2 regions of the Providencia sp. genome follow, and region 2 is predicted to be linked to the other one. Evidence: predicted binding sites of a transcription regulator. Region 2 holds the regulator's gene; the other holds the start of a gene.
What was found. Region 2 encodes LexA, which represses DNA repair genes until DNA is damaged. Its sites were predicted from a motif close to TNCTGTATGTACATACAGNA; they were not measured.
Positions count from the first base shown of each region.

Region 1 (4,377 bases), on a different contig from region 2:
TTTGAAGGTCGACAAGGCCGCGCTGGTCGAACACACTTAGTCAGCCCTGCAATGGCAGCCGCGGCAGCTATTAATGGCCATTTTGCTGACGTTCGTGATATTCAGGTTTAAAGGAGATAAATAATGGAAAAGTTAATTACCCATGTCGGCATTGTGGTTCCTTTAGACGCAGCTAACGTTGATACTGATGCGATTATTCCAAAGCAATTTTTACAAAAAGTTACCCGTACCGGTTTTGGTCAACACCTGTTTAATGACTGGCGTTTTCTTGATGAAGCAGGTCAAAAACCTAACCCTGATTTTGTACTGAATAAACCAGTTTTCAAAGGCGCGAGTATTTTATTAGCCCGTGAAAACTTTGGTTGTGGCTCCTCTCGCGAACATGCGCCTTGGGCTTTAACCGATTTTGGGATTCAAGTCGTTATTGCACCCAGTTTTGCTGATATTTTCTATGGTAACTCATTTAATAATCAATTATTGCCGATTAAATTAAACGAGCAACAAGTTGATGAAATGTTCAATTATGTCAACCACCATGAAGGTTGCCAGTTCACCGTTGATTTGGAAGCACAAACTGTCACCGCCGGTGATAAAACCTATCATTTTGAAATTGATAGCTTCCGCCGCCACTGCATGATGAATGGTTTAGATAGCATTGGTTTGACTCTGCAACATGTCGAACAGATTAAAGAATATGAGCAGAAGATCCCTACTTTTATGAATTAATACATCCCAAATATAAGCGTTCATACTCAATGGACGCTTTTTACTTCCCTATAATACCTAGCTATTACGTAGTTAATTGCGTTTTCGCTTCAAAAATGCGGAATTAATCACGATTTAGATATTCCCAACTCAACAATCACTTCCTCATTAATTTCTTCGTGTATAATTGTCCCTACCTAACAAAAACAAAAAACAAATAATACGAAACTTATCCCCTAAATAGTTCAAGTTACAGCAAGGCGGCAAGTAAAGTCATCCCAATGAGCATACTGGAGTATGTGATTTGGGATGGCTTTATGAAGCCAACACAGCTGTAGCTTGAAATATAACGGGGAATAAAAAAAACCGGCTATCGCCGGCTTGGTAATATATACCATTACTCATAAAGGGGGAGTTGCCTACAAGTTGTAGACCAATCGAGCTACTTACTGGAACCTATTATCACCCGATTCTAGGAAATTAATATTGATGTAATACTTGTCGGAGTTCCTCTTTTATGTCTAGCCCACGTTTACAGACACAATTTATTCGCCTTTGGCAAAATTTTCAGGGGCAAAATAGTGAGACCACATTGCAGCATATTGCGGACACTTTATTTTGCTCTAGGCGCCATGTTCGTACCTTGCTTAATAATATGCAGCGACAAGGCTGGCTGAGCTGGCAAGCGGAATCGGGGCGAGGAAAACGCTCAGCATTACTTTTTCATGTCAATGGATTAGAACTACAACAAGCCCAAGCAGAACGTTTATTAAAAGATGAAAGTATTGATAAATTAGTTGCATTAGTCGGCGATAAAGAGACTATTCGTCAACTGGTTTTATCTGAGTTAGAGCGTAGTTATCGACAAGGTAAAAACCTGCTGCGTATTATTTATTATCGTGATTTCCCTATTTTACTGCCTGGAATACCGATTAGACGCTCTGAAATTCATTTAATCAGCCAAATTTTTAATGGTTTAATTCATATAAATGAGGAAAAAGGGGAAGTTGAAGATGGCTTAGCGCATCATTGGCAAAATCATAATGACAGTGAATGGCGTTTTTATTTACGTCCTGCTATCTACTTTCATCATGGTCGTGAAATGCTAGTCGATGATGTTATCCACTCATTGCTACGTTTGAAAAACGGTTGGCCGTTGTTTTCACATATTGAATCAGTGACTTCCCCACAACCTTATGTCATTGATATCAAACTGAGTCAGCCTGATAAACAATTTCTTTGGCTATTAGGTAGCCCCCACGCTGCTATTTTGCCAAAAGAATGGGAAAGTATAGAGAACTTCAGTCAATATCCCATTGGTACAGGGCCTTATCAAGTCGAAAAAAATCTCCCTCAAAAGTTGTCGATCACCGCCTTTGACCGCTATTTTGGCTACCGCGCCTTACTCGATGAAGTCACTATTTGGGTTGTGCCTGAACTTGCAGAACAAATGGTTTGTTCCACATTAAAAATGGATAGTGATAAAAACAATAATAATTCGTTAGAAAGTCGCATGGAAGAAGGTTGTTATTTTTTACTCATGGATAAACGTTCTAAATTATTTCCACGAGAGGATATTCGCCAATGGTTATGTAGTTTTTTAACTCCAGTAAATTTATTGGCGCACTGTGAGCCTTATTATCAACGTCACTGGGCTCCAGCTTATGGATTACTACTGCATTGGCATCACAGTAAAATGCTCACGGCCCTTCCTAAACCTACCGATTTAACCGAGCTTACCGTTACGTTTTATAGCCATCATCATGAATTTATTGCGATCAGCCAAATAATGAAGCGAGTTTTGTACACTCAAGGCGTCGAACTCAAAATTAACATCATCGATTATAATGATTGGTTCAATGGTAATGCTGATAGTGATATCTGGCTGACAACCGCTAATTTTTTCAAGCCACTTGAGTTTTCCATTTTTGCGACTTTGTATGAAATGCCCTTGTTACGTAAGTGCCTTGGGGAAACATTAGAAAATGAACTAAACCAATGGCGTAACAAAAAATTGGATATTGAATCATGGTGTAAAAGCTTAATTGATACGCACGTTTTTCACCCTATTTTTCATCACTGGCTAGAACTTCAAGGTCAACGCACAATGCGGGGCGTGAGAATGAATACTTTTGGCTGGTTTGACTTTAAATCAGCATGGTTTAAGCCCTCTGAGGATAATTAACAGAAATAGCAATAGTTATAAACAATAAAAGAGCGTAACAAGGATGTTATTCACTTTTTCTGTGGATATCTATGTTAACAACCAGATAGTAATCAGGGTATATCCCAATCCTCTATTTTTAGTACAGATACAAATAATAAAATTAATAATTAAAATTCAATAAGATATAACAAAAAAATCTTTTTTATCCACTGTTAGTTTTATCCTGAATTTTCTCCAAGACTTGAACTGAACAAAGATCAAACAATGTCTGATTTATCCACAACTAATGGGTTTAACTTAATCAAATTATGTGACAAAGTTCAAATAACCGCATCCGTCAAGCCTGTAAATGCACACAGTAATCACTGCTTTTGACAGTTATCCAGAAATCCTGTGGATAACCTAGTGCATGACCCTGTGATTATCTCGGGATGAAGTTGAATAACCCGAAAAATAATAAAATTTTCATTAACAAAATAAAGATTATATTCATATAAATCATGCCATTAAAAATAATAATGAAAAAGTGTTATACTCTATCCACATCGTTAATTATTTTTGATTAATTTTCATACAAAAATGATTCACAAAAAATAACTATCCCTAAAACATAACACTTAAAAATATTATGCAATTTACGTCACCACTACCGCCTGAAAATGAATCTATCCTAATGGATAGAGCGCGAGCGCTTGCTGGATATACATTAGGAGAATTAGCTCAAATGGCAGGGCTTCCTATCCCACCTAATTTAAAGCGCGATAAAGGCTGGGTTGGTATGCTCATTGAATATTTTTTAGGAGCGACGGCGGGCAGTAAAGCAGAACAAGACTTTGCCAATATTGGCATTGAACTAAAAACAATTCCCATTGACAGCCAAGGCATTCCACTTGAAACGACGTTTGTTTCTGTCGCTCCTTTAACAGGAAATAGCGGTTTAACATGGGAAAATAGTCATGTAAGGCGTAAACTATCTCGCGTTCTTTGGTTTCCCATCGAAGGAGAACGGCAAATTCCCTTAGCACTACGACGGGTAGCTAACCCATTAATTTGGAGCCCATCACCACTTGAGGAACAATTACTGCGACAAGACTGGGAAGAACTGATGGATCTAATTGTGCTAGGTAAAGTTGAAGCAATTACAGCGCGTCATGGTCAGGTACTACAAATTCGCCCAAAAGCAGCGAATAACAAAGCATTAACGGAGGCAATTGGTGAATTTGGCCAACCGATTTTGACCCTACCCCGCGGTTTTTATTTGAAAAAAGATTTTACAGCACCATTATTAGCAAGGCATTTTAATTTAAATTAACGAATCTAATTACCGCCTGTACCAAAACAGACGATAATATATCGCTATCACTGTTTAAAAATACTTAATTTTAAAGGTACAAAGATGTTTGAGTGGCTTCTTGATCCTCATGCTTGGATGGCATTAGCAACCTTAACTATTCTCGAAATTGTATTAGGTATCGATAATATTATTTTTTTAAGTATTGTCGTCA
Region 1 covers NZ_JBQDNB010000018.1:76,469-80,845, forward strand. Annotated here, with positions in the region: gene leuC (3-isopropylmalate dehydratase large subunit) at 1-111, shown strand, start outside; gene leuD (3-isopropylmalate dehydratase small subunit) at 124-726, shown strand; gene sgrR (HTH-type transcriptional regulator SgrR) at 1,223-2,890, shown strand; gene mutH (DNA mismatch repair endonuclease MutH) at 3,501-4,184, shown strand; gene ACTH6U_RS14285 (TerC family protein) at 4,269-4,377, shown strand, end outside.
Region 1: mutH (DNA mismatch repair endonuclease MutH) is a predicted target of LexA. The motif match lies at 3,214-3,233, and genes of this name have one in related genera.

Region 2 (4,377 bases):
CTTGTAATGTCATCGATAACGTACCAGTTTTAGGCGTTAATAAACGACCTGTACGTGAGCGACCTCCTTCAACGAAGTATTCTATTGAATAACCCCGGGCAAATAATTCACTCAAATATTCACGAAATATTGTTGAATAGAGTTTATTGCCTTTGAATGTGCGACGAATAAAAAAGGCACCTAGACGACGGAAAATAGGTCCTGCCGGCCAAAAGTTGAGGTTGATACCTGCCGCGATATGGGGTGGAACGAGCCCTTGGTGATAAAGCACATAGGAAAGCAGTAAATAGTCCATATGGCTACGATGGGATGGAACATAAACAATTTCATGGCCATCTTGCGCTAGCTGGCGGACTCGTTCAGCGTGTTGAACGTTTATCCCTTGATAGAGTCGGTTCCAAGTCCAACTTAGGACTCTATCCGATAAGCGAACAGCTTCGTAAGAAAAATTTGCCGCTATCTCTTCCATCATATTAACCGCATTTTGTTGCGCTTTTTTGAGTGGAATTTTTTTACTGCGCGCTTCATCTTCAACCGCTTTTTCAATTGTTTTTGACGTGAGCAGTTTATTGAACAGTTCATGGCGTACAGGAAGCTTAGGTCCTACCGCGGCTAACCGTTGGCGTGAATAGTGGATCCGAGCAACTCGCGCAAGTTTATTGGCAATAATGGTGTCGGTACCGTGGTCTTGCGCCATTTTTCCGATTGAGACAATCGGTGATAAACGAACAAAACTATCGCGCCCGAGCCAAAGAATGGCAATGAATTTCTGGATACCATTGAGCAGCTTTAACGGCGGTGTTGGTGTATGACCTTCACGTCCTGGCGAGCGACCAAACATCACGGATGCAGGTAGCATCTGAATATCTAAATTTGGATTATTACGATGCAAATCTAAATAAGCATGGAATATTTTCACTGACTCTTTACGTGGATCCGGAGAATAGTAACGAAAAACACGTGGGCCATCATCGATAAATACATAGGCAGGTAATTTAATACCATTGATGTCATTATCAATTAACGGGTCAGGTAGACCGATGGCTAAACATTGGTGACGTAGCGTTAGGAGGTCGGACTTAGAGTGGTATGGCAATACATAAAGCGTAGGCCTATTTGTATCCAATTGCAGCTCAGTAATTGGGTCCGATGGAATTAGTTTACTTTTTACCAATAATTTAAGTGGTAAATTCAACATGTTGTAATATATTTTACGCCATAGTGACATAAATGATTATAGCCTCTTGTTAACAATGCTTCGCAATCATACCAGAAATCAACTGGCAAATCTGTTACTGAGAATTCACTTTGACCGCAAAAAACGATTATTGTTTGCAAATTTTAAGGAATAAATATGGCGAATCAAGATAAGGGTTTAACCCGAGTAATAAAAGCCGCGGGATACTCCCTTAAAGGTCTAAAAGCCGCATGGATAAATGAAGCTGCTTTTCGGCAAGAATCGGTCGCAGCAATTATTGCGATTATTATCGCTTTTTATTTAGATATTAGCTATATAGATAGAATTTTATTGGTCAGTGTTGTTGTGTTAGTGGCAATTGTTGAGTTGATTAACAGCGCAATTGAGGCTGTGGTTGATCGTGTGGGGAGTGAATATCACGAACTCTCGGGTAGAGCAAAAGATATCGGTTCTGCGGCTGTTTTTATCAGTATTGGTTTAGCATTATTTGTTTGGGTAATTGTTTTATGGCAGCGTTATTTTACCATCTAGTCTTGAAAGGCCCTGAAACATAACAAAAGAACCTAAATAGATAGTAAATGCCTAAGTTCAGTGATTTAACTGTTTCAAATCTCAATTTACCTGTATATACTCACAGTCTGACTGTATAAACAAACAGGGGAACGGAATGAAAGCACTGACGGCTCGACAACAACAGGTTTATGACCTGGTGCGTGATCACATCGCGCAAACAGGCATGCCACCTACACGTGCTGAAATAGCAGCAAGCCTAGGTTTTCGTTCACCTAATGCGGCAGAAGAGCACTTAAAAGCCTTAGCTCGTAAAGGTGTAATCGAAATAGTTTCTGGTGCTTCCAGAGGTATTCGTTTGCTGATGGAAGAAGCTAATGATAACCCTGGCTTACCGTTAATAGGCCGAGTTGCAGCAGGTGAACCTTTGCTTGCAGAAGAACACATTGAAAGTCATTATCAGGTTGATCCTGAGTTATTCAAACCACATGCTGATTTTTTATTACGCGTCAGCGGCATGTCAATGAAAGATATTGGTATTATGGATGGCGACCTACTTGCAGTGCATAAAACACAAAACGTTCATAATGGTCAGATTGTGGTTGCACGTATTGAAGATGAAGTGACGGTAAAACGCTTTAAGCAGCAAGGTAACCGAGTTGAATTGCTGGCTGAAAACTCTGAGTTTTCACCTATTATTATCGATTTACGTCAGCAAAACTTTACTATTGAAGGCCTCGCTGTTGGGGTGATTCGTAATAGTGATTGGCATTAGTAGACTGTATTCGTTTTGCTTTAAGTATCTGAATTTTGGCTGGCAGATTTCACTCTGATGTTAGTTATTTCTTAGTGGCGTCTGCCCGCGTGTTTTTATTGCTTTAATATCTAGTTCACATAAAGTGAACAGTTGGCTAGATATTAAGTGAAATTTTTAAATCTTGAACTTAGTTTTTCAACAAGGGTTTTATAGCAATTATTTTATAATAACACTCTTATACCAATGCCGTTATAGGCGCGTTTTCTATCGGTATATTTTTATAACAGCACTCACTTCTTCTTTATAATGGCTTGTTGTTCATGGTTATGCTCACAATGGTCATGGTCTTGACAAGCATTCACTTCATAGCATTCATGACATAATCCATGGTTTTCTACTACGGTATGCCTTAGATGAAACTTATTCTCTCCTGCTAAATCAATAATCGCAGCTTCAATTGTTGTGCAATCACTTTCAGTGACACTTCCACAGATATCACAAATCAGCATGACTGAAATATGACTAGGGTTGTCAACATGATGGCAAATAACGTAGCTATTTGTTGATTCAATTTTATGAATAAAGCCTTGTTCCATTAAAAATTCAAGGCCACGGTAAACTGTAGGGGGTTTTGCTTGAGGTTCAACTTCACGTAATAGGTCTAATAAGTCGTAGGCACTGATAGCCCCGTGCTGTTTCGCTATTAGGCGTAAAACGGTTTCTCGTTGTGGTGTCAATCTAACACCTCTTGACTGGCAAATTCTTTCAGCCATCACAAGCAACATTTCTTCGTTCATTTTTTTCATCTTACTTGTTCCCAACCTTGAAAAACTGAAACGTCTGTTACTCACAAGTTTACCATAGTTTTGTTAGTGATAGAGACTGAAAGCAACAAAGGGTACTCATGGTGAACGGTAAGTAATAATAAGTATATTTGAAAATAGAAAGAAATATAAAAAATAATATAGGGTAGAGTTTATATTTTTTTTATTTATCTATTATTTATCTATTATTTATCTATTATTTATCTATTATTTATCCGGGTGATACATACGATAAACAATTCGCACCAAATATTTAACTTTTAATAAACATTTGATAGAAATGTTATGTTACGTTTTGAACCAATTTCTAATTGAGACTTATCTGAGCAATTTTTATAAAACAAACTATAAGTATTCATTATACGACTATTTTTATCTATTGGTCTTGATGTTTGATTTTAATTGGAATTTTAATTCAAGTTTTACTGTCTATATAGATTTAAATATTGCTTTATTTTTTGTGTTTTTTTGAAATGTTTTGAAATTTTTATAAATAAAAAAGAATGTTTTATATAAATTATTCTAAATAACTACTTTGATTTATGTATTTTATCATGTTTCTAGTTTGTAACTCTGGCATGGTGTTTTTTATTGAAATTTAAAGCTGTATAAACTCATTTCGTGTGTCTTTTTTGACAATAAATATCGAAGTTGTAGAATTGACATCAGAAAATATCAAACGGTATATGTAAAAAACTCATTAAGTGTTCTATATCAATTTTCAATAATTATGAGAGAAACTTAATAATTATTATAAATGAGAATGTTGGCTTCATGAGTTCTGGTCTTTTTAATAAAACGATAAATAAGATGGATCTTATTTATATATACACCTCTAACCTGAGTGAAATTAACAAAGTCGGATTGCTGGAATAATTTCAAGGTTAAATCGATTAAGTAAATGAACTTAATTATTTACCAATAAAAATCAGTAAAGAGGAAGCTTCTTCCTACTTATTTAAAGGTAACGTTTATGAAACTGAATAAATTAGCATTAACTCTAGCTCTTGGTTTTGGTGTCGGTGTTTCTGGTGTTGCATTAGCAGAAGATCCAGTTGTACCTGCAACAGTTGAAAGTTCACAAGGTG
Region 2 covers NZ_JBQDNB010000004.1:244,968-249,344, reverse strand. Annotated here, with positions in the region: gene plsB (glycerol-3-phosphate 1-O-acyltransferase PlsB) at 1-1,228, opposite strand, end outside; gene ACTH6U_RS05595 (diacylglycerol kinase) at 1,355-1,729, shown strand; gene lexA (transcriptional repressor LexA) at 1,866-2,483, shown strand; gene zur (zinc uptake transcriptional repressor Zur) at 2,756-3,271, opposite strand; gene ACTH6U_RS05580 (fimbrial protein) at 4,263-4,377, shown strand, end outside.